DNA from 3 places in the Kitasatospora sp. NPDC004272 genome. Region 3 is predicted to be linked to each of the others. Evidence: riboswitches for the same ligand, from Rfam matches in the RefSeq annotation. Region 3 holds a riboswitch; each other region holds the start of a gene.
What was found. Region 3 has a riboswitch for ZMP and ZTP ahead of ACWEO5_RS05210 (phosphoribosylaminoimidazolecarboxamide formyltransferase). Riboswitches for the same ligand answer to the same signal wherever they lie in the genome.
Positions count from the first base shown of each region.

Region 1: another riboswitch for ZMP and ZTP. It lies ahead of ACWEO5_RS31650 (glycine hydroxymethyltransferase); the one in region 3 lies ahead of ACWEO5_RS05210 (phosphoribosylaminoimidazolecarboxamide formyltransferase).
Region 2: another riboswitch for ZMP and ZTP. It lies ahead of ACWEO5_RS32850 (bifunctional 5,10-methylenetetrahydrofolate dehydrogenase/5,10-methenyltetrahydrofolate cyclohydrolase); the one in region 3 lies ahead of ACWEO5_RS05210 (phosphoribosylaminoimidazolecarboxamide formyltransferase).

Region 1 covers NZ_JBSGET010000142.1:13,764-20,439, forward strand. Annotated here, with positions in the region: gene ACWEO5_RS31640 (MFS transporter) at 410-1,738, shown strand; gene ppnP (pyrimidine/purine nucleoside phosphorylase) at 1,878-2,159, opposite strand; gene ACWEO5_RS31650 (glycine hydroxymethyltransferase) at 2,461-3,909, opposite strand; ZMP/ZTP riboswitch at 3,941-4,047, opposite strand; gene ACWEO5_RS31655 (DinB family protein) at 4,184-4,699, shown strand; gene atpF (F0F1 ATP synthase subunit B) at 4,798-5,289, shown strand; gene ACWEO5_RS31665 (carbohydrate-binding protein) at 5,377-6,676, opposite strand, start outside.
Region 2 covers NZ_JBSGET010000154.1:2,548-9,223, forward strand. Annotated here, with positions in the region: gene ACWEO5_RS32840 (TetR/AcrR family transcriptional regulator) at 1-121, shown strand, start outside; gene ACWEO5_RS32845 (glucose 1-dehydrogenase) at 342-1,106, shown strand; gene ACWEO5_RS32850 (bifunctional 5,10-methylenetetrahydrofolate dehydrogenase/5,10-methenyltetrahydrofolate cyclohydrolase) at 1,154-2,026, opposite strand; ZMP/ZTP riboswitch at 2,052-2,133, opposite strand; gene ACWEO5_RS32855 (Gfo/Idh/MocA family protein) at 2,176-3,075, opposite strand; gene ACWEO5_RS32860 (urease accessory protein UreD) at 3,263-4,270, opposite strand; gene ureG (urease accessory protein UreG) at 4,267-4,887, opposite strand; gene ACWEO5_RS32870 (urease accessory protein UreF) at 4,910-5,611, opposite strand; gene ureC (urease subunit alpha) at 5,608-6,676, opposite strand, start outside.
Region 3 covers NZ_JBSGET010000009.1:66,623-73,298, reverse strand. Annotated here, with positions in the region: gene ACWEO5_RS05215 (protein-tyrosine phosphatase family protein) at 203-733, shown strand; gene ACWEO5_RS05210 (phosphoribosylaminoimidazolecarboxamide formyltransferase) at 769-1,935, opposite strand; ZMP/ZTP riboswitch at 1,973-2,062, opposite strand; gene ACWEO5_RS05205 (TetR/AcrR family transcriptional regulator) at 2,206-2,784, opposite strand; gene ACWEO5_RS05200 (NADP-dependent oxidoreductase) at 2,898-3,908, shown strand; gene ACWEO5_RS05195 (nuclear transport factor 2 family protein) at 3,973-4,359, shown strand; gene ACWEO5_RS05190 (SDR family oxidoreductase) at 4,483-5,217, shown strand; gene ACWEO5_RS05185 (MMPL family transporter) at 5,411-6,676, shown strand, end outside.

The sequences.
Region 1 (6,676 bases), on a different contig from region 3:
GCGTCGCGCCCGGATCACGCCTTCGTCACGCCGGTTCCCGCGTGGTGAGTGGACGACCTGTTGACGATGTCTCGGGCCGGAGGCGGAGTCGGCCGGGGGCGGGAGGTCGACGGACCGGCTGGAGAAGTGTGGCCGATCGCTGGGATTGGGGGGAAGGCGAACGGGGAAGGCCGACGCACCGGTTGGGTGACAGAGGCAGGCAATTGGTGACAAGTCGCTTGCAGGGTAAGGAAGTTCGGTGAAATCGGGGCATTGTCCGTGTTGCGGATAAATCACGCGACAGGGGGTGCGCGGGCTTCCTACGATCGCCCTGCTCGCCGTCCCGTGCGGCGGGTGCGCTGCTCCGGTCCGTCGGGCTCGTCGGGTCCGTCGGGTGGGCCGGGAGCGCCGGATTCGTCGAGGAGGTCCCGTGCGCGTTCCGATCCCCGAAGTGCTCCGCACCGAGCGCCAGTTCGCCCGGCTGTTCGTCGGGCAGTCGCTGTCGGTCCTGGGGGACCGGGTCTCGTTCGTGGCGCTGCCCTTCGCGGTGCTGGCGATCGGCGGCTCGGCCGCGGACGTCGGCCTGGTCACGGCTGCCGGGCTGCTCCCGCTGCTGGTGTTCACACTGGCCGGGGGCGTCTGGGCGGACCGGATACCGCGGCAGCGCATCATGCTGGCCTCCGACCTGGTGCGCTGCGCCGTCCAGGCGGCCGCCGCCGTGCTGCTGCTCACCGGCACCGCCCGGGTCGGGACGCTGGCGCTGCTGATGGCGCTGTTCGGCGTCGCGGACGCCTTCTTCCTCCCGGCCTCCACCGGGCTGCTGCCCCTGCTCGTCCCCGCCGACCGGCTGCGCGAGGCGAACGCGCTGCGCGGGTTCGTGCAATCGACGTCGCTGGTGGTCGGACCCGCGCTGGCCGGGGTGCTGATCGCGGCGGTCGGGCCCGGCGGTGCGCTGGCGGTGGACGCCGCGAGTTTCGCCGCCAGCGCCGCCGTGCTGGCCCGGCTGGGGCCGGCCGGCGGGGCGGCACCCGACGAGGCGGACGGGGCGGGTGCCGCCGACCCGGAGCGGGCCGAGCGGGCCGAGCGGCCCGGTTTCCTGGCCGAACTGCGGGTCGGCTGGCAGCAGGTGCGCAGCCGGACGTGGGTGTGGTCGGGGATGCTGGCGATAGCGGTCTACCACGTGGTGGTGCTGCCCTCGGTGTTCGTGCTCGGGCCGGTGCTGGCGGAGCGCGAATGGGGCGGTGCCGGCGCGTGGGCCGTGGTGGTCATCGCCTTCGGCCTCGGCGCGATCCTGGGAGACGTCTGCGCCTACCGCCTGAAACCCGCCCGCCCGATGGCCGTCGCCGCGGTGGCGATGGCGGTGGCCTCCTGCCAGGCGCTGGTCATCGGGTCCGGCGCGCCGGTCTGGGTGATCGCCGCGCTGGAGGCGGTCACCGGAGTCGGAGTCTCCCTGTTCTTCGTGCTCTGGGAGACCCTGCTCCAGGTGCACATACCGGAGCGGGTGCTCTCCCGGGTCAGCTCCTACGACCACCTGATCTCCGTGGCCCTGATGCCGCTCGGCCTGGTGCTGGCCGGTCCGCTCTCCGACGGCCTCGGCGTGCGGCCCGCCCTGTTCGGGATGACCGCCCTCGCCGTCCCGGCCGCGCTCGCCCTGCTCGCCCTCCCCGCCGTCCGCCGGCTGCCCGCGAGCCCGCCGGGCGGGGGCGACGCGGTCCCCGGACCCCGGGGGCCCGTGCCGGAGGCGGTGACGGGCGCATGACCCCGCCCGTGGATCCAGTGGTCCGCGGAACAGCGGAACAGCGGAACAGCGGGCAGCGGTGCGAAGTAGCGGAGGAGCAGGGGACGGGAGAGGAGGGAGGCCCGCCCCGCCGGCGCCTTCGGCCAGTGGGGCTACGGGGTCAGCGGTACTCGCAGAGGTACGCCGTGTCGATCGAGACCTGGAGCTGGAACTTGCTGTCACCCGGAACGGAGAACCGCTCGCCGGCGGAGAAGGTCTGCCACTCCTCGGCGCCCGGGAGCTTGACGGTCAGCGCGCCGCTGACCACGTGCATGACCTCCGGCGCGGCGGTGCCGAACTCGTACTCGCCGGGGGCCATCACGCCCACGGTGGCCGGGCCGTCGGCCGAGGTGAAGGCGACCGACTTGACCGTGCCGTCGAAGTATTCGTTGACCTTGAGCATGCGCGTTCTCCTGCGGAAGGTGTGCGGAACGGCGGCCGGGGCGTCGCGCGCCCGGCCGCGGCGGGGGCGAGCCTATCGGCGCGGGCCGTCCGGTGGTCGCGGGTGTCCGCTGGTTGGTCACCGGCCGGCGGCGGCCCCCGGCGGGGGGTGGAACGCGGCGCGCAGGGCGGTGGGTTCGCCGTTCCCGGCCTTGGGCGCACCGGCGCCAGGCGGGGCAGCCGGGGCAGGCGGAGGCCCGGCCCGCGGGGGTGGCGGCGGGCCGGGCCCGGGGCGTCCGGACGGGGACGCCGGGGAGGGAGGATCAGCCGAGCGCGATGCCCGGGTAGAGCGGGTGGTCGGCGAGCAGGTCGACCGCGCGCTTGGCGACGGAGTCGCGGACGGCCCCGTCCAGCGCGTACTGCGCCTTGGAGGAGCCGACCGGGGTGGTCGCCGTCAGCACGGTGTGGATCAGCTCGGCGACCTCGTCCAGCTCCGCCGCGCCCAGCCCGCGGGTGGTCAGCGCGGGCGTGCCGAGCCGGATGCCGGAGGTGTACCAGGCGCCGTTCGGGTCCTGCGGCACGGCGTTGCGGTTGGTGACGATGCCGGAGTCCAGCAGCGCCGCCTCCGCCTGACGGCCGGTCAGGCCGTACGAGGAGACGTCCGCCAGCACCAGGTGGTTGTCGGTACCGCCGGTCACCAGCGTGGCGCCGCGCGCCAGCAGGCCCTCGGCGAGCGCCCGGGCGTTGTCGACCACCTGCCGGGCGTACACCTGGAACTCGGGGCGGCGGGCCTCGGCGAACGCCACCGCCTTCGCCGCCATCACGTGCGACAGCGGGCCGCCGAGCACCAGCGGGCAGCCCCGGTCGACGTGCTCGGCCAGTTCCGAGGTGCACAGCACCATGCCGCCGCGCGGGCCGCGCAGCGACTTGTGCGTGGTGGTGGTGACGATCTGGGCGTGCGCCACCGGGTCGAAGTCCCCGGTCAGCACCTTGCCCGCGACCAGGCCCGCGAAGTGCGCCATGTCGACCATCAGGGTCGCGCCGACCTCGTCCGCGATCTCCCGCATCCGGCGGAAGTTCACCAGCCGCGGGTACGCCGAGTACCCGGCGACCAGGATCAGCGGCTTGAACTCCAGGGCGATCCGCCGCACCTCGTCGTAGTCGACCAGGCCGGTGGCCGGGTCCGTCCCGTAGCTGCGCTGGTCGAACATCTTGCCCGAGATGTTCGGCCGGAAGCCGTGGGTGAGGTGGCCGCCCGCGTCCAGCGACATGCCCAGCATCCGCTGGTTGCCCAGCTCGCGGCGCAGCTCGGCCCAGTCCTGCTCGCTCAGGTCGTTGACGTTGCGCACGCCGGCGCGCCGCAGCGCCGGGCTCTCCACCCGCTGCGAGAGCACCGCCCAGAACGCCACCAGGTTGGCGTCGATCCCGGAGTGCGGCTGCACGTACGCGTGCTCCGCGCCGAACAGCTCGCGGGCGTGCTCGGCCGCCAGCTCCTCCACGGTGTCCACGTTGCGGCAGCCCGCGTAGAAGCGGCGGCCCGGCGTGCCCTCCGCGTACTTGTCACTCAGCCAGTTGCCCATCGCCAGCAGCACGGCGGGCGAGGCGTAGTTCTCGCTGGCGATCAGCTTCAGCGAGGCGCGCTGGTCGGTCAGCTCCCCGGAGATCGCCGCGGCGATCCGGGGCTCGACGGCGCGCACCACGTCCAGGGCGCTGCGGAAGGCGGTGTCGGCGGCGGGGCTGCCGAAGGTGTGGGCGGACACGGACTCGACCACGGGCGGTCTCCTCGTAGTACGGAACGACGATTCGGACGGCCCAGGCGCACGGCGACAGCACGCGGTGCCCGGGGGCACCGCACGGAGCCGCTTCCCGATGGTGACTTCCATCCCAGCGCGCCAGTCACGGCTCACCGCGATGCTACCAACCGGCGGGCCGGCACCGGGAGGGGGTCCGGGAGGGGGCCCGGGAGGGGGTCCGCGGAGGAGGGCGGAGGGTGCGTGGGAGAAATCCCCTGGTGCGCCGGGGGCGGGCGTCGGCATGATCGGGCACATGACATGGACCGTCCCCGCCACCACCCGTACCGGCGGCTCGCTCACCGCGCCCGAGACCGAGCTGCTGCCGGACTACCTCGCCTGGCACCGCGCCACCTTCCTGCACAAGTGCGCCGGCCTGACCGGCGAACAGCTCGCGCTGCGCCCGCTGCCCGCGAGTTCGCTCTCGCTGCTCGGGCTGATGCGCCACCTGGCCAAGGTGGAGCGGACGTGGTTCCGGATCCGCTACGCCGCCCAGGACGTCCCGCCGCTGCACGCGGTGGAGGGCCACAAGGACGCCGACTTCGACCTGCTGGAGCCGGAGCGGGCCGAGCAGGAGTACCTGGCGCTGCTGGAGGAGCAGCGGCTCGCCGACCTGGCGGTGGCCGGGGCCGGGCTGGACGAGCAACTGGCCGCGTACGGGGAGGAGATGTCCCTGCGGATGACGTACCTGCACGTCATCACCGAGTACGCCCGCCACAACGGCCACGCCGACCTGCTGCGCGAGCACACCGACGGGGTGACCGGCGGCTGAACGGGGAGGCTCCGGCGGGCGAAGTCCCCTGCCGGGCAGGGGAGCTGAAGCGGACCCCGATCGAACGGATCGTCAGATGAGCGGATAGCATACTGAGTATGGGACCTCTCGAACCGAACGTGCCCGAGCTGATCCTCGGACTGATCGTCTTCTTCGCCCTCTTCTGGGCGCTCGGCAAGGTGCTGCTGCCCCGCATCGAACGCACCCTCGCCGAACGCCACGACAAGACCGACGGCGGGATCGCCCGCGCGGAGGCGGCCCGGGCCGAGGCGGAACGCATCCGCCAGGAGTTCCAGGCCGAACTCGCCGCCGCCCGGCACGAGGCCGCCGCCATCCGGCAGACCGCCGCCGAGGAGGGCGCGGCCCTGGTCGCCGCCCTGCGGGCGGAGGCGCTGCAGCAGCGCGAGCGGCTGGTGGCCGAGGCGCAGGTGCAGCTGGCCGCGGACAAGGTGCTGGCCGAGGCCGAACTGCGCGAGGACGTCATCAAGCTGGCGTCCGAGCTGGCCTCCCGGGTGGTCGGCGAACCGCTCGGCGACCTGCCCTCCACCCGCGCCGTCACGGAGGAGTTCCGCAACCGCACCGAGGTCTGACACCCCGCCGGGGGGAGAGCGGACGGGCCGCCCGGTCCCGAGCGCGAGGCTCGTGGACCGGGCGGCCCGCCCGTTCGCGCGGGTGGCTCAGGAGCACGGGCCGTCGTCGGCCCACACCCCCCACTGGCCGCTGGCGGACGGGTTCTCGTTCAGGGTCCACCACTTGGCGTGGTAGTTGTGGCCGCCGTAGCTGGCCTTGTCGTTCGCCACGTAGGTGGTGGAGGCGGACCAGGCCGGGCTGCAGGTGCCGGTGCCGGTGCTCGGGGAGGAGCTGGTCCCGGTGCTCGGCGAGGTGCTGCTGCTCGGCGACGGGGAGGTGGTGGGCGGGGTCGCGCCGGCGAACTTCACGGTGTACTTGGTGAAGTCCCAGTCGTTCTGGGCCACGCTGGAGCAGGCGCCGGACAGGCCGGGGTCGACCGTGCCGGGGCACTGCCGGTCGCGGTTGACGGACCAGTAGGTGTACCGGGCCAGCTTGTGCGCGGTGGCGAAGTCCAGCACGGTCTGGAAGTCCGCCTGCCTGAAGTACTCGGCGGCGTCGGTGCGGCCGTTCATCATCGACACGCCCTCGTGGGCGTACGCGGTGGCCTCGTTCCAGCCGAAGGTGCTCTGCAGGAGCTGGTTGAACTTCACCAGCGCGTCGGTCTGCGCCGAGGCCCCGCTGAAGCCGCCGTCGAACGGCATGATCGAGTAGTTGTTCGGGGTGAAGCCCTGGGACTTCGCCTCCAGCAGCATCTGGGTGCCGAACCAGCCGGTGCCGGCGTTGGTGCCCGCGGTGGTGATGGAGATGTAGATGCCCGGGTTGTTCTGCTGCAGGATCCGGGCCGCGCCGATCTCGTTGTGGATGGCGGCGGTGTTCTCGTACTCCGGCTCCTCCAGGTCGAAGTCGATCGCCTTGAGGTTGTACTTGGTGACGACCTTCTGGTACGCCGCGGCGGTCGCCTCCGGGGTGCCGCAGGTCTGGCCGAGCTTGGTGCCGCCGTAGCCGCCCACCGACACCGAGACGTCGCCGCCCTTGTTGCGGATGGTCTGGATCACGGCCGGCATCGTGGTGTCGGTGTCGATCGAGGAGGTGCCGCCCCAGGACGGGCTGCAGGTGTTGCCCTGGGCCAGGATGAAGGCCAGCTGGAACGCCTTCTGGCCGGTGGCGTCCATCACGGCGGCGGCGTCCGGCGGGCTGTTGTCCTCCGGCATCAGGTACGGCGCGGAGGCGTACCAGTTGGAGCCGAGCCCGGCCGTGGTCGCGGCGTTGGCCGGGCCGGAGGCGGCGACCGCCGAGACGGCGCCGGCCAGCAGGCCGAACACGGACAGGGCGACTGCGGCGGAGCGCCTGGTGCGGCGGGTCCGGGCCGGGGCGGTGGCGGGGGTGCGTGGGGGAAGTGCGCGTTCC
Region 2 (6,676 bases), on a different contig from region 3:
CGCGCTGGCCGAACGCGCCCGGCAGCTCGCCGAAGGCGAGCCCACCCTGAGCGGGGACGGCGCGTACCTCGCCGACCTGGTCTCCGTCTGCACCGGCCTGCTGACCGCGCCGGTGCCCTGAGCGCCCCGCCCGGAGCGGGAGACCCCGGCCCGGCGGCGGTGGCGGTGGCGGTGGCGGTGGCGGTGGCGGAAGGAGGACGCAGGACCCAGCGGTAGGGCGCGGACGCAGGAGGCGGACGCGGAGCGCGGTGCGGCGCTGTGGAGGCAGTGGCTGAAGCAGCGGCGGCGGCGCGGCAAGGAAACCGGGCGCCCACGAGGCGCCGAGCACCGAGGAGCAAGTCATGAGCGAGTTGTCCGGCAAGACCGTCATCATCACCGGCGGGGCCCGGGGCCTGGGCGCGGAGACCGCCCGGCAGGCGGTCGCGGCGGGGGCGAACGTGCTGATCACCGACGTCCTGGACGCGGACGGCGAGGCCACCGCCGCCGAACTGGGCGAGCGGGCCCGCTATCGCCACCACGACGTCAGCTCGGAGCAGGACTGGGCGGACGCGGTCGAGTACGCGCAGGCCGAGTTCGGCGCGGTGCACGGGCTGGTGAACAACGCGGGCATCTCCACCGGGAGCTTCCTGGTCGACGAGTCGGTGGAGCACTTCCGCAAGGTGCTCGACATCAACCTGACCGGCGTGTTCATCGGCATGAAGACGGTCGTCCCGGCGCTGCGGGCGGCGGGCGGCGGCTCGGTGGTGAACATCTCCTCGGCGGCCGGCCTGATGGGCCTGGCGCTGACCGCCGGCTACGGCGCCTCCAAGTGGGGCGTGCGCGGCCTGACCAAGATCGGCGCGGTGGAGCTGGGCGTGGACCGGATCCGGGTGAACTCCGTCCACCCGGGCATGACCTACACGCCGATGACCGCGTCCACCGGAATCCAGCGCGGCGAGGGCAACTACCCCAACACCCCGATGGGCCGGGTCGGCGAGGCGCCCGAGATCGCCGCGGCCACCGTCTTCCTGCTGTCCGACGCGGCCTCCTACGTCACCGGCGCCGAGCTGGCGGTGGACGGCGGCTGGACCACCGGCCCGACCGTCCGCTACGTGATGGGCCAGTGATCCCGGGCGGCCGCGCACCGGCCGACGACCGGTGCGCGGCCGTCCGATCACTGCCGCTGCGGGCCGAGTTGACGCGTCGCCGCCTCCACCGTCTGGGCCAGTAGCACCGCGATCGTCATCGGGCCGACGCCGCCCGGCACCGGGGTGATCAGGCCGGCGCGCTCGCGGGCCGAGGCGAAGTGGACGTCGCCGACGTTGCCGGGGTTGTAGCCCGCGTCGATGACGACCGCGCCGGGCTTGAGGTGTTCGCCGCGGATGAGTTCGGGCCTGCCGACGGCGGCGATCAGGACGTCGGCTTCGCGGACGATCGACGGGAGGTCGACCGTCCGCGAGTGGCAGTAGGTGACGGTGGCGTCGCGGGCGAGCAGCAGCATGCCCGCGGGCTTGCCGAGGATCGCGCTGCGGCCGATCACGACGGCGTGCTTGCCGGTCAGCCCGACCCGGTACTCGTCGAGCAGGCGCACGATGCCGCCGGGGGTGCAGGAGGTGAAACCGGGAAGGCCGAAGGACATGGCGGCGAAGGAGTGCGTCGTGACGCCGTCGACGTCCTTGGCGGGGGCGATGGCTTCGAAGGCGGCGCGTTCGTCGACCCGCGGGCCGGCCGGATGCTGGAGCAGGATGCCGTGGACGGTCGGGTCGGCGGACAACTCACCCAGGACGTCGACGAGTTGGGCGGTGGTGGTGGCGACCGGGAGTGGGACGTGGCGGGAGCGGATGCCGGCCTTCTCGCAGCGGTTGCGCTTCATCCGGACGTAGGTGACGGAGGCCGGGTCCTCGCCGACCAGGACGGTGGCGAGGCAGGGGGTGACACCGGTGCGCAGGCGGAGGTCGGCGGCCCCGGCGGCGGTGGCCTCGATGAGGCGGCGGGCGGGGGCGGTACCGTCCATCAGCCGGGCGAGGACGGGGTTCTGGTCGGTCATGGGCGCAACTCCCTGGGTCTCGGGGTGAGTTCGCCCAGGCGCGCGGCAACGGCGGTGCGGCCGCTCCCCGGTGGTGCTCCACCCGTGCGCCAGTCACGGCCCTGCGGGCATCGTAGCCGAGGGCCGGACCGGACGGCGGGGAACCGGGGTCAGGAGGCGGCGGATTCGATCCGCTCGACGATGAGTTCGCAGAGTTCGTGGGTGCGCAGGGCGTCGGTGGCGTCGAGGGTCTTGCCGGCGCGGAGGGCGTCGAGGAAGTGCAGGACGACCTGTTCGATGCCGCGCTGGCGGGCGACCGGGACCCAGTCGCCGCGGCGGCGGACGGTGGGCTGGCCGCGGTGGTCGATGATTTCGGCGAGGTTGTGGACCTCGCGCTTGGAGTCGGCGCCGGAGACTTCGAGGATCTCCTCGGTGGAGCCGGAGACCCGGTTCATGATGCCGAGGGCGGTGAAGCCGCGGCCGGCGAGGGTGAGGACCAGGTGTTCGACCAGGCCGTCGCGGGTGCGGGAGCGGACGTCGACGTGTTCGATCTCGCCGGGGACGAGGAAGCGCAGGCTGTCGACGACGTGGATGAAGTCGTCGTAGACCAGGGTGCGGGCGCGTTCCGGCAGGCCCTCGCGGTGCTTCTGCAGGACGATCAGGTCGCGCGGGCGTTCGGCGGCGAGCAGGTAGCCGGGGGCGTGGCGGCGGTTGAAGCCGACCAGCAGGGAGCGGCCGGTGTGTTCGGCGAGGGCGACCAGGCGGCGGGCGCCGTCGAGGTCGTAGGCGAGCGGCTTGTCCACGTAGACGTCGACGCCGCGGGTGAGCAGTTCCTCGACGATCGGGACGTGCTGGTCGGTGGCGGCGTGGACGAACGCGGCGCGGATGCCGGAGTCGATGAGTTCGCCCAGGTCGGTGGTGCGGAATGGGAGGCGGTGGGCGTCGCCGATCCGGTCGAGCTTGGCCCGGTCGCGGGTCATCAGGCGCAGGTCGAGGCCGGGTTGGGCGGTGAGGACCGGCAGGTACGCCTTCTGCGCGATGTCGCCGAGCCCGATGACGCCGACCGGGATCGGGGTGGTGCTGCGGCCGGTCTCGTGATCGCTCATCGGGCACTCCTGCGAGGGTGGGTGGTGGTCGTCCCTGACCACCCGGCAGCATATGCCAGGACGCTCGTTGAGCTGTCCGAACGCCGCTGGATCGGCCGATTCGCGTCGGTGCGGGCCCGATCCCCGGCGGCGGGCCGACCGGGTCGCGGGTCTAGGTCTTGCGCAGTTCGGGTGCGGGGGCCCCGATCAGTTCGCGGCGGACGGCGTCCCAGGCCGTGCGGAGGGCGGCCGCGCAGGAGCGGGTGTCGGGGCCGAGCAGGCGCAGCCAGGCGCCGCACTCCCCCGGCAGGGTGGAGACGCCGTACAGCGGGCCGCGGTCGCCGAGCGGGGCGAGCGCGGTGTGCAGGACGTCGGCGATCCGGGCGGCCGGGGCGAGCGGGCTGAGGACGTACAGGGTGGACATCACGTCGTGCCCGGCCAGGACGGCCGGGCCGGTGACGCCGCCGCCGGGGGTGGCGGCGGGGACCAGCCGGACGGTGTCCAGGGCGAGGAGTTCGCCGTCCGGGCGGCGTGCTTCCAGGTCGGCGGCGAACACCCGGTAGGCGTGCCGTTCGCCGCGGGCGAGCCGGCCGGCCAGCACGGTCTCGCCGGCCAGCACGGTGGCGGACGGGTCGACGGTGAGGACGGTGCGCTGGTAGAGGCGGGAGCCGGCGAACGGGATGACCGGTTCGGGGAGGTACTCGACGTAGGCGCGCGGGCCGGCCGTCAGGTGGACCAGTTGCGTCGCGTAGTCGTGTTCCATCCGGTGCACCTTGGTGGCCGCCTGGGTGGTGAGGTGCACGGCGGTGTCGGCGCCGCAGTGCAGGTCGGTGCGGAGCCGGTCGGCCTGCAGGACGCCGCCGCCGGTGGACATCAGGAAGGTGACGGCGAGGTCCGGCCGGGCCGGGTCGAAGTACAGCGGGCGGGTGATCTGCAGCGGTGACTTCTGGTAGTGGCCGGTGAGTTCGGTGCGGCCGCCGACCCGCTCGAAGGCCAGTTCCAGCAGGCCGACCTTGCCGGGGCGTCCGACCGCGAGGGTGTCGGGCGTCCCGGCGAGGCAGCGGACCTCGGGCGGGACGCGGGCCGGTTCGTAGTGCCCGGGGTCGAGCCGGGCCGGTCGGACGAGCGGAGCCGGTCGCGCGGGGTGGGTCGGTCGTGCCGACGGCCGGGCGGGGGTCACCCGGCGGCCTTGCGGAAGGTGGCCAGGAAGTCGGCGATCTCCTCCAGTCCCGCGCCGGTCAGGCAGTTGGTGAGGACGACGGGCTTGCCCTCGCGGACCCGGTGGGCGTCGGCCTCCATCACGCCGAGGTCGGTGCGGACGTACCGGGCGATGTCGATCTTGTTGATGACGAGCAGGTCGGACTCGGTGATGCCGGGGCCGCGCTTGCGGGGCATCTTCTCGCCCTCGGCGGTGTCCAGCACGAACACGAACACGTCGGCCAGGACGGGGCTGAAGGTGAGGGTGAGGTTGTCGCCGCCGGACTCGTACAGCAGGGTGTCGACCTCGGGGAAGCGCTCCAGGAGTTCGGCGCCGGCGGCCAGGTTCATCGTCGGGTCGTCGCGGACGGCGGTGTGCGGACAGGCGCCGGTCTCCACGCCGACCACCAGCTCGGGGTCCAGGACCCCGGCCAGGGTGCGGCGCACGTGCTGTGCGTCCTCCTGGGTGTAGATGTCGTTGGTGATCACCGCCGGGCGGTGGCCGCGGGCGATCAGCTCCGGCACCAGCGCCTCGATCAGCGCGGTCTTGCCGGAGCCCACCGGGCCGCCGATGCCGATCCGCAGGACGTTCTCGGTCAACTCTTCGCCTCCGTGACGGTTCTCAGGTCATGAACAGCCGGGCCTCGGCCCGCTCGTGCCGCCCGGACATCGCGTCGGCGACCGGGACGCAGCCGCCGAGGTCGGCCGGCTCCCTGGCCAGGGCGGCCTCGACGGTCTCCCGGATGACCGGGGCGGCGCCGCGCAGCAGCACCTGGGCCCTGCGGTGGTCGGTCAGCCGCAGCCGCAGCGCGGCGCCGACGAAGCTGCTGCAGAACGCGAACAGGTCGCTGGTGGCGGCCTGTTCGACCGGGACGCCGGCCGCCGCGTGGGCGACTCCGGCGGCCACCGGCTGGCAGCCGGGGGCGCGCTTGGCCGCGACCAGGTCGGCGTACCGCTCCAGCGCTTCGCCGCCGATCGACTCCCGTGCGATGTCCAGGAGTTGGCGCCCGGTCCGGGTGGCGGCCAGCCGCAGTTCGCGGTTCAGCCGGGTGGCGTGCAGCCGCCGGTCGACGGCGGCCAGCAGCTCCCACTCCCCCGCCGTCGCGGCCCGGTGGGCCAGGACCAGCGCGGTGGCGTCGGACGGGCCGACGCCGTGCCGGAGCAGGTCGGCGAGCAGCGCGGGCAGCGTCTCCGGGGTGACGGCGCGCGCCTGGGCGTAGCCCTCCAGGCCGTGCGAGAGGGTGTAGAAGCCGCTGGGGAAGGCGGAGTCGGTGAGCTGGAGGCAGACCAGCAGCGCGTCCGTCCCGCCGGTGGCCGGGGTCACGCGAGGTAGAAGAGGTGGTTGAGCGGCAGCGACCGGGCCGGTTCGATGGTGGCCGGTTCGCCGTCCAGGGTGACCCGGTAGGTCTCCGGGTCGACCTCGATCCGTGGCAGCGCGTCGTTGCGCACCATGTGCTGCTTGCCGACCGAGCGGCAGCGGCGCACCGGCAGCACGGTGCTGCGCAGGCCGAGTTCGGCCGGGACGCCGAGGTCGACGGCGGCCTGCGACATGAAGGTCACCCGGGTGGCCTGCCGGGCCCGGCCGTACTGGCCGAACATCGGCCGGTAGTAGACGGGTTGGGGGGTGGGCAGCGAGGCGTTCGGGTCGCCCATCAGCGCCCAGCCGATCATGCCGCCCTTGATCACCATCTTGGGCTTGGCCGCGAAGGAGTGGATCGGCCAGAGCACGATGTCGGCCAGCTTGCCGGGCTCCAGCGAGCCGATGTGGTCGGCGGTGCCGGAGGCGAGGGCCGGGTTGATGGTGAGCTTGGCGAGGTAGCGCAGCACCCGGAGGTTGTCGTTGCGCTCGCTGTCGCCGTCCAGCTTGCCGCGCTGGTCCTTGCAGTGGTGCGCGGTCTGGAAGGCGCGGGTGAAGGACTCGCCGATCCGGCCCATCGCCTGCGAGTCGGAGGAGAGGATCGAGATCACGCCCTCGTCGTGCAGCACCGTCTCGGCGGCGATGGTCTCGGCGCGGACCCGGGAGTCGGCGAACGAGACGTCCTCGGGGATGCTGTGGCTGAGGTGGTGGCAGACCATCACCATGTCGAGCAGCTCGTCCACCGAGTTGACGGTGTAGGGCAGCGTCGGGTTGGTGGACGAGGGCAGCACGTTGGGCTCGCCCGCGATCCGCATGATGTCGGGGGCGTGGCCGCCGCCCGCGCCCTCGGTGTGGAAGGTGTGGATGGTGCGGCCGTCGACCGCGGACAGGGTGTCCTCGAAGTAGCCGGACTCGTTCAGGGTGTCGGTGTGGATCGCCACCTGCACGTCGTACTCGTCGGCGACGGACAGCGCGCTGTCGACCGCGGCCGGGGTGCTGCCCCAGTCCTCGTGCACCTTGAGGCCGCAGGCG
Region 3 (6,676 bases):
ACCGCCCGCCGCCGCGCCGCGCCCGTTCGTCCGCGCGCGCCCGTCCGGTCGGCCGTTCCCCGCTGCCGACGCCCCGGTCCGCTGTCCTGCCGACCGCCGGGCCGGTACGCACCGCACCACGTAGCGCACCGCGCACCGCGCACCGGCCGCCCCCTCCCGCGCGGCCGAACACCCCCGCCCCGTCCGGAGGTCGGCTCCCGTCATGCGTCCCGCCCTGTTCACGATCGACCGTCCCGGACCGGGTCGGCTCAGCACCATGGCCCGGCCGCGCGGCGGCGACTGGTTGGCGGAGGAACTGGCGGCGCTGGCCGCCCTCGGGGTGAGCGGGCTGGTCAGCGCGCTCACCCCGGCGGAGTCCGCCGAGCTCGGGCTGGCCGCGGAGGCCTCCCTCGCCCGGGCCGCCGGACTGCGCTTCACCGCCGTGCCGATCCCGGACCGCACCGTGCCCGTCCTGTCCGAAGTCCTGCCGGCGGTGGACGAGTTGACCCGGCGTCTGGCCGCGGGCGACCACCTGGTGGTGCACTGCCGGGCCGGGATCGGCCGCTCCTCACTACTGGCGGCCGCCGTCCTGGTCCGCTCCGGCGCGGACCCGGACGACACCTGGGACCGGATCGCCCGGGCCCGCGGCCTGGCCGTCCCGGACACCCCCGAACAGCGCGCCTGGACGGACCGGATGCCCCGGCGCCCACAGCGGGACGCCGATCGCGGAAGGCCGGTGACGGAAGGCCGGTGACGGGACTCCGGTGACGGGGCTCCGGCACCCGGCCGTCAGTGGTGGAACAGCCGCAGGCCGGTGTGGACCAGGGTGATGCCGTGTTCGGCGCAGGCGGTCTCGACCTCGGCGGAGCGCAGCGAGCCGCCGGGTTCGGCGATCGCGCGGACGCCGTGGCGGCGGGCGTGGTCGACGTTGTCGCGGAACGGCAGGCAGCCGTCGGAGACGAACGCGACGCCGTCCAACTCGGCCGCCCAGCGGGCGCGTTCGTCGGGTCCGAGCTCGTCGGGGACGTCGCCGCCGCCGCTCAGGGCGGCGGCGAAGCGGGTGCGCTCGTCGGGGGTGAGGTCGCCCTCCAGGTAGCGGATCCGCCAGTTGATCCGGTCCTGGCGGCGGATCTCGGGGCGGAAGTCGAGGGCCCGGACGGCGGGGTGGCGGCGCAGCCACCAGGTGTCGGTCTTGGCGCCGGCCAGCCGGGTGCAGTCGACCCGGGACTGCTGGCCGGCGCCGATGCCGAGGGCGGCGCCGTCGCGCAGGTAGCAGACCGAGTTGGACTGGGTGCGGCGCAGCACGGCGAGGCCGAGCAGCAGGTCGTCGGCGGCGGCGGGGGTGAGGGTGCCGGTGCGGACGTCGGCGAGCAGGGCGGCGGTGAGCGGGGTGGTGTCGGTGTCCTGGACCAGGCGCAGGCCGTGCACCTCGCGGGTCTCGACGGCGGACGGGACGTACCGGGGGTCGGCTTCCAGGACGAGGTAGCGGCCGCCCTTCTTCCGGGTCAGCACGTCGAGGGCGCCGGGCGCGTAGCCGGGGGCGACGATGCCGTCGGAGACCACCCGGGCGAGCAGGTCGGCGAGTTCGGCGTCGACCTCGTGCGAGACGGCGACCAGGTCGCCGTAGGAGGACTTCGGGTCGGCGTCGCGGGCCCGCAGGTAGGCGGAGGTGAGCGGGCCGACGGCGGCCGGGTCGAGGGCGTACGGTTCGGCGGTGGCCGGGTCGACCGGTCCGGCGAGGGCGGCGCCGGCCGGGGAGACGTGCTTGAAGGAGGCGGCGGCGGGGCGGCCGAACATGGCGGCGGCCTCGCTGACCAGCTGCCAGGCGTTCAGCGCGTCCAGCAGGTTGACGTACGAGGGCTGTCCGTTGAGCAGGCGCAGCGGCAGCTCGGCGCCGGGCAGCGGCTCGATCCGGGCGCGGGTGTTCTGCGGGTTGATCCCGTACCGAAGGTCCATGGCGGTGGCCCCCTCCGTGAAGTCGCGTGTCGGCTTCGGAGGACACCCAGGCGGACGGTGCCGGTCCCGTGCAGTGCGGTGCCGCTCCCCGGTGGTGCTCCACCTCTCGCCAGTCGCGACGGCGCCGATGCTAGCAGCCTCCGGCCGGGGCGGGCCGGGGGCGCTCACGCCCGCGCCCGCGCCAACACCGCACCCGCACCCGCACCCGCGCCAACGCCCCCGTCCGCACTCCCGTCCGCGCTCCCGTCCCCGTCCGCGCCCGACCTGGCGTCAGTGGCGTTCCTCCTCGGCGCCGCGGTCCGCCCCTCCGGTCAGGACCGCGTCGGTGATCACGGTGAAGAGGTGGTCGGCGAACGGTACGAACGAGCCGTGGTCGCCGAGCCACGCGAGGGCCGCGACGAGGGCGAACAGTTCCGCGCCGTCGAGGTCGGCCCGGGCCGCGCCGCCGTCCTGGGCGCGGGTGAGGAGCCGGGTGCCCGCCGCGCGCATGGTGACGCAGGAGGTGTGCAGCGCGGAGTCGGGGTCCGCGATGGCGGCCGCCATCAGCTCGGTGACGCCCCGGTACTCGCGGGCGAGCGCGACGCAGTCGCGCAGCCACGCGACGAGGGCGTCCTCGGGCGGGTCAGAGGCTTCGAGTGCGGCCGCCCGGTCGGCCAGTGCGTCGAAGCCCTCCCGGAGCAGGGCGTCGAGCAGCGCCTCCCGGGTCGGGAAGTGCCGGTAGAGCGTGGGGAGGGCGACGTCGGCCCGCCGGGCGATGTCGCGCAGGGACGCGTCGGCGCCCTGTTCGGCGACGGCGACGCGCGCGACGGCGAGCAGGTGGTCGCGGTTCTTCCTGGCGTCGGCTCGCAAGGGTCCTCCTTTGACATGCGTAGCAGTGCTACTTATATTCGTACCACTGCTACGGATATGCGTAGCGGTGCTACGCCTAGCCTATCCCGCCTGCGGGAAGAGGGAGAATCACCATGTCGGCGAAGACGATGAAGGCGATCCGGCTGCACGAGTTCGGCGGCCCCGAGGTGCTGCGCTGCGACGAGGTGCCGGTCCCCCGGCCGCAGCCGGGCGAGGTGCTGGTCCGGGTCCACGCCGTCGGCCTCAACCCCCCGGACTGGTACCTGCGCGACGGGATGCCCGGCATCCCGCCCGAGCTGAGGCCGCCCGTGCGCCTCCCCGCCGTCCCGGGGTCGGACGTGTCCGGCGTGGTCGCGGCGGTCGGGGCCGACGTGGCGGGCTTCTCGGTCGGCGACGAGGTCTTCGGCATGCTCCGCTTCCCGAGCTTCGACGGCCGCGCGTACGCCGAGTACGTGACGGCGCCCGCCGCCGACCTCGCGCACAAGCCGGCCGGCGTCGACCACGTGCACGCCGCGGGGGCGGCCATGTCGGGGCTCACCGCGTGGCAGCACCTGGTGGAGCTCGGGCACGACCACCCGAACCCCCTCCAGGAGGAGCAGCACCGACCCCGGCCGCTGGGCCCCGGGATGACGGTGCTGGTCAACGGCGCGGCCGGCGGCGTGGGGCACCTGGGGCTGCAGCTCGCGAAGTGGAAGGGCGCCCGGGTCGTCGCGGTCGCCTCGGGCCCGCACGAGCGGTTCCTGCGCGAGCTCGGCGCCGACGAGTTCGTCGACTACACCAGGACCGCGCCCGAGGAGGCCGTCCGTGACGTCGACCTGGTGCTCGACACCGTCGGCGGCCCCGGGAGCGGTCGCTTCCTGCGGACGCTCAAGCCCGGCGGCGCGCTGTACTACGTCTTCTTCGCCGCGTACGACCCGGCGGAGGTCGCCCGACTGGGCGTCACCACCTCGGGCACCCAGGTGCGCTCGAACGGCCGGCAGCTCGAAGAACTCGGCCGCCTGCTCGACACGGGCGCGCTCCGCGTCGCCGTCGACAGCACGTTCCCGCTCGCGGAGGCCCGCGAGGCGCACGAGCGGGCGGCCCGCGGGCACCTCCGGGGCAAGATCGTGCTCACCGCCGCGTGAGGGACGCCCGGCCCGTGAGCACCACGACGAGAAGCGCGTCCCGCGCGACGACGGGAGGACCTCGATGAGCACGCTCAAGGACGCCGTCGACGACCTGTTCAACAACCGGCGGCTACCGGCGCACGAGGCGGTCGACCGGCACTTCGCCCCCGCCTTCCGCCAGCGCGTGGACGGGAGTTGGGTCGACCGCGCCGGGTTCCTCGCCCGCGTCGTCCGGCTCCGCGAGGCCGTCGAGCGCGCCGAGGTCACCGTTCTGGACGAGTTCGCCGACGGCAGCGGCTACGCGGAGCGCCACGTCGTCGAGCTGGTCGACCGCGACGGCGGCCGGACCGTCCAGGAGGTGTACGTGTTCGCGCGGCGCGACCCCGACGGCCGCTTCGTCCGGATCGAGGAGACGGCCGTGACGCTGCCGAGCGGTCCGGCCGACCGCGGCCCGACCGACCCGCGCTAGCCGACGCCCAACACCCAACACCCGGCACCCGGCACCCGAACGCACTTGCTCCGCACCGCCCGCACCGGACACCACGGGCCGCCCGCCCTCACCCCCCTTCCACCCCACCTCAGAGGAGTCCCCATGCCCACTGCCCTCATCACCGGCGGCACCAGCGGCATCGGCCGAGCCACCGCCGAACTGCTGCACGAGCGCGGGTACCGCGTCGCGGTCACCGGCCGGAACCCCGAGTCGATCGCGCGGGCCCGGCGCGAACTGCCGCCGGAGGTGCTCGTCGTCCGCGCCGACGCCCGCGTCACGGCGGACACCGACGCCCTGATCGAGTCGGTCCGCGAGCACTTCGGCTCGCTGGACCTGCTGTTCCTCAACGCGGGCGTCTTCCGGCCCGCGCCGGTCTCCGAGGTGACCGAGGATGCCTTCGACGAGGCGGTCGACGTCAACTTCAAGGGCCAGTACTTCACCCTGCAGAAGGCGCTGCCGCTGCTGACCGACGGCGGCTCGATCGTCCTGACCGTGGGGATCGTCGGGGCCGACCGGGGAGCGCCGGGCGCCACCGTGGTCGCGGCGACGCGCGGGGCGCTGCTGGCGATGCTGCCGTCGCTCGCGCTCGAACTGGCGCCCCGGGGGATCCGCGTCAACGCCGTCAGCCCCGGATCGACCGAGACCCCGCTCTACGACAAGCTCGGTGTTCCGGCCGAGGCGCGGGCGGCCATGAGCGCGGGCATCCCGTTCCAGCGGTTCGCGACGGGCGGGGAGGTGGCCGAGGTCGTCGCGTTCCTCGCCTCGGACGCCGCCCGCTACGTCACCGGCCAGGAGGTCACCGTCGCCGGCGGCCTCGGGCTCGGCCTCGGCGGCTGACCGCCCCCGGCACCCACCCGGCGCCCACCCGTACGCCGCGACCGCCCCGCCCCGCCCGGGCCGGGCCGGTGGCGGCGTACGGGTGGGTTCGGCCGTGTCGCGGGCCGGGTGGCCGGGGCGGGCGGCGGGGGCGTGGCTACCGTTCGGAGTCCGGTCACCGGGTGCGGGTGACACCGCGTCCCCGGGAGGGTCGATGTCCTCGTCCGACACCGTGTCAGGGTCCGTGCCGGAGCGGGGCCGCGGCCTGCTGTGGCGGCTGGGCGCGTGGTGCGCCCGGCGGCCGGTGCTGGTGCTGGTGGGCTGGCTGCTGGTGCTGGCGGGGGTGCAGGTCGCGAACCACGCGGTGGGCGGCGGCTACTCGGACGACTTCTCGCTGCCGGGCTCCCAGGCGCAGGACGGCGCGAACGTGCTGGCCGCGCACGAGCCGGCGATCGGCGGGACGAGCGCGCAGGTGGTGCTGCACGACGGGCAGCCGCTGACGCAGTTCCAGTCGCAGGTGGACCAGGCGGTGACGTCGCTGCAGCACCTGCCGCACGTGCTGTCGGCGCAGGACCCGCTGCCGCCGCCGGGCCAGGCCCCGCAGCCGGGCGGGCCGCTGTCCGCGGACGGGCTGACGGCGTACGTCACGGTGCGCTTCGACGGGGTGCTGGCGACGTTCGGCGACGACTACCTGGACCAGGTGGACGCGGCGGTGGCGCCGCTGCGCCAGGCCGGCGTGCAGGTCGAGTACGGGGGCCCGCTGGGCGAGTTGGCGCGGCCGGCGCCGAGCGACCGGGTCAGCGAGCTGATCGGGTTCGGGGTCGCGGTCGTGGTGCTGCTGCTCGGCTTCGGCAGCGTGATCGCGGCGGGGCTGCCGCTGGTCAGCGCGCTGCTGGCGGTGGTGGTGGGCCTGGGGCTGCTGGGCCTGCTGGCGGCGCTGACCACCTTCGCGACGGTGGCGCCGACGCTGGCGACGATGATCGGGCTGGGGGTGGGCATCGACTACGCGCTGTTCCTGCTGACCCGGCACCGGCAGGGCCTGATCGACGGCGCGGACCCGGTCGCGGCGGCCGGGCACGCGGTGGCGACCAGCGGCCGGGCGGTGCTGATCTCCGGCTGCACGGTGGTGATCGCGCTGGCGGGCCTGTCGGTGTCGGGCATCTCGTTCATGGCCAAGCTGGGGCTGGCGGCGGGCGTCACGGTGGTGACGGCGGTGTGCGGCGCGCTGACGCTGCTGCCCGCGCTGCTGGGCCTGGTCGGCCGCCGGATGGACCGCTTCACCGTCCGCCCGCCCGTGGCGGAGGGCGGCGGGGAGCCCGAGGGCGTCGAGCCGACCGGCGTGTGGCACCGGTACGCCCGGCGGGTCGAGCACCGCCCGTGGCGGTACCTGGCGGTGGGCCTGGTGACGGTGCTGGTGCTGGCGGTGCCGCTGCCGTCGATCCAGCTCGGGCACATCGGGGACGGCGCGGACCCCACCTCG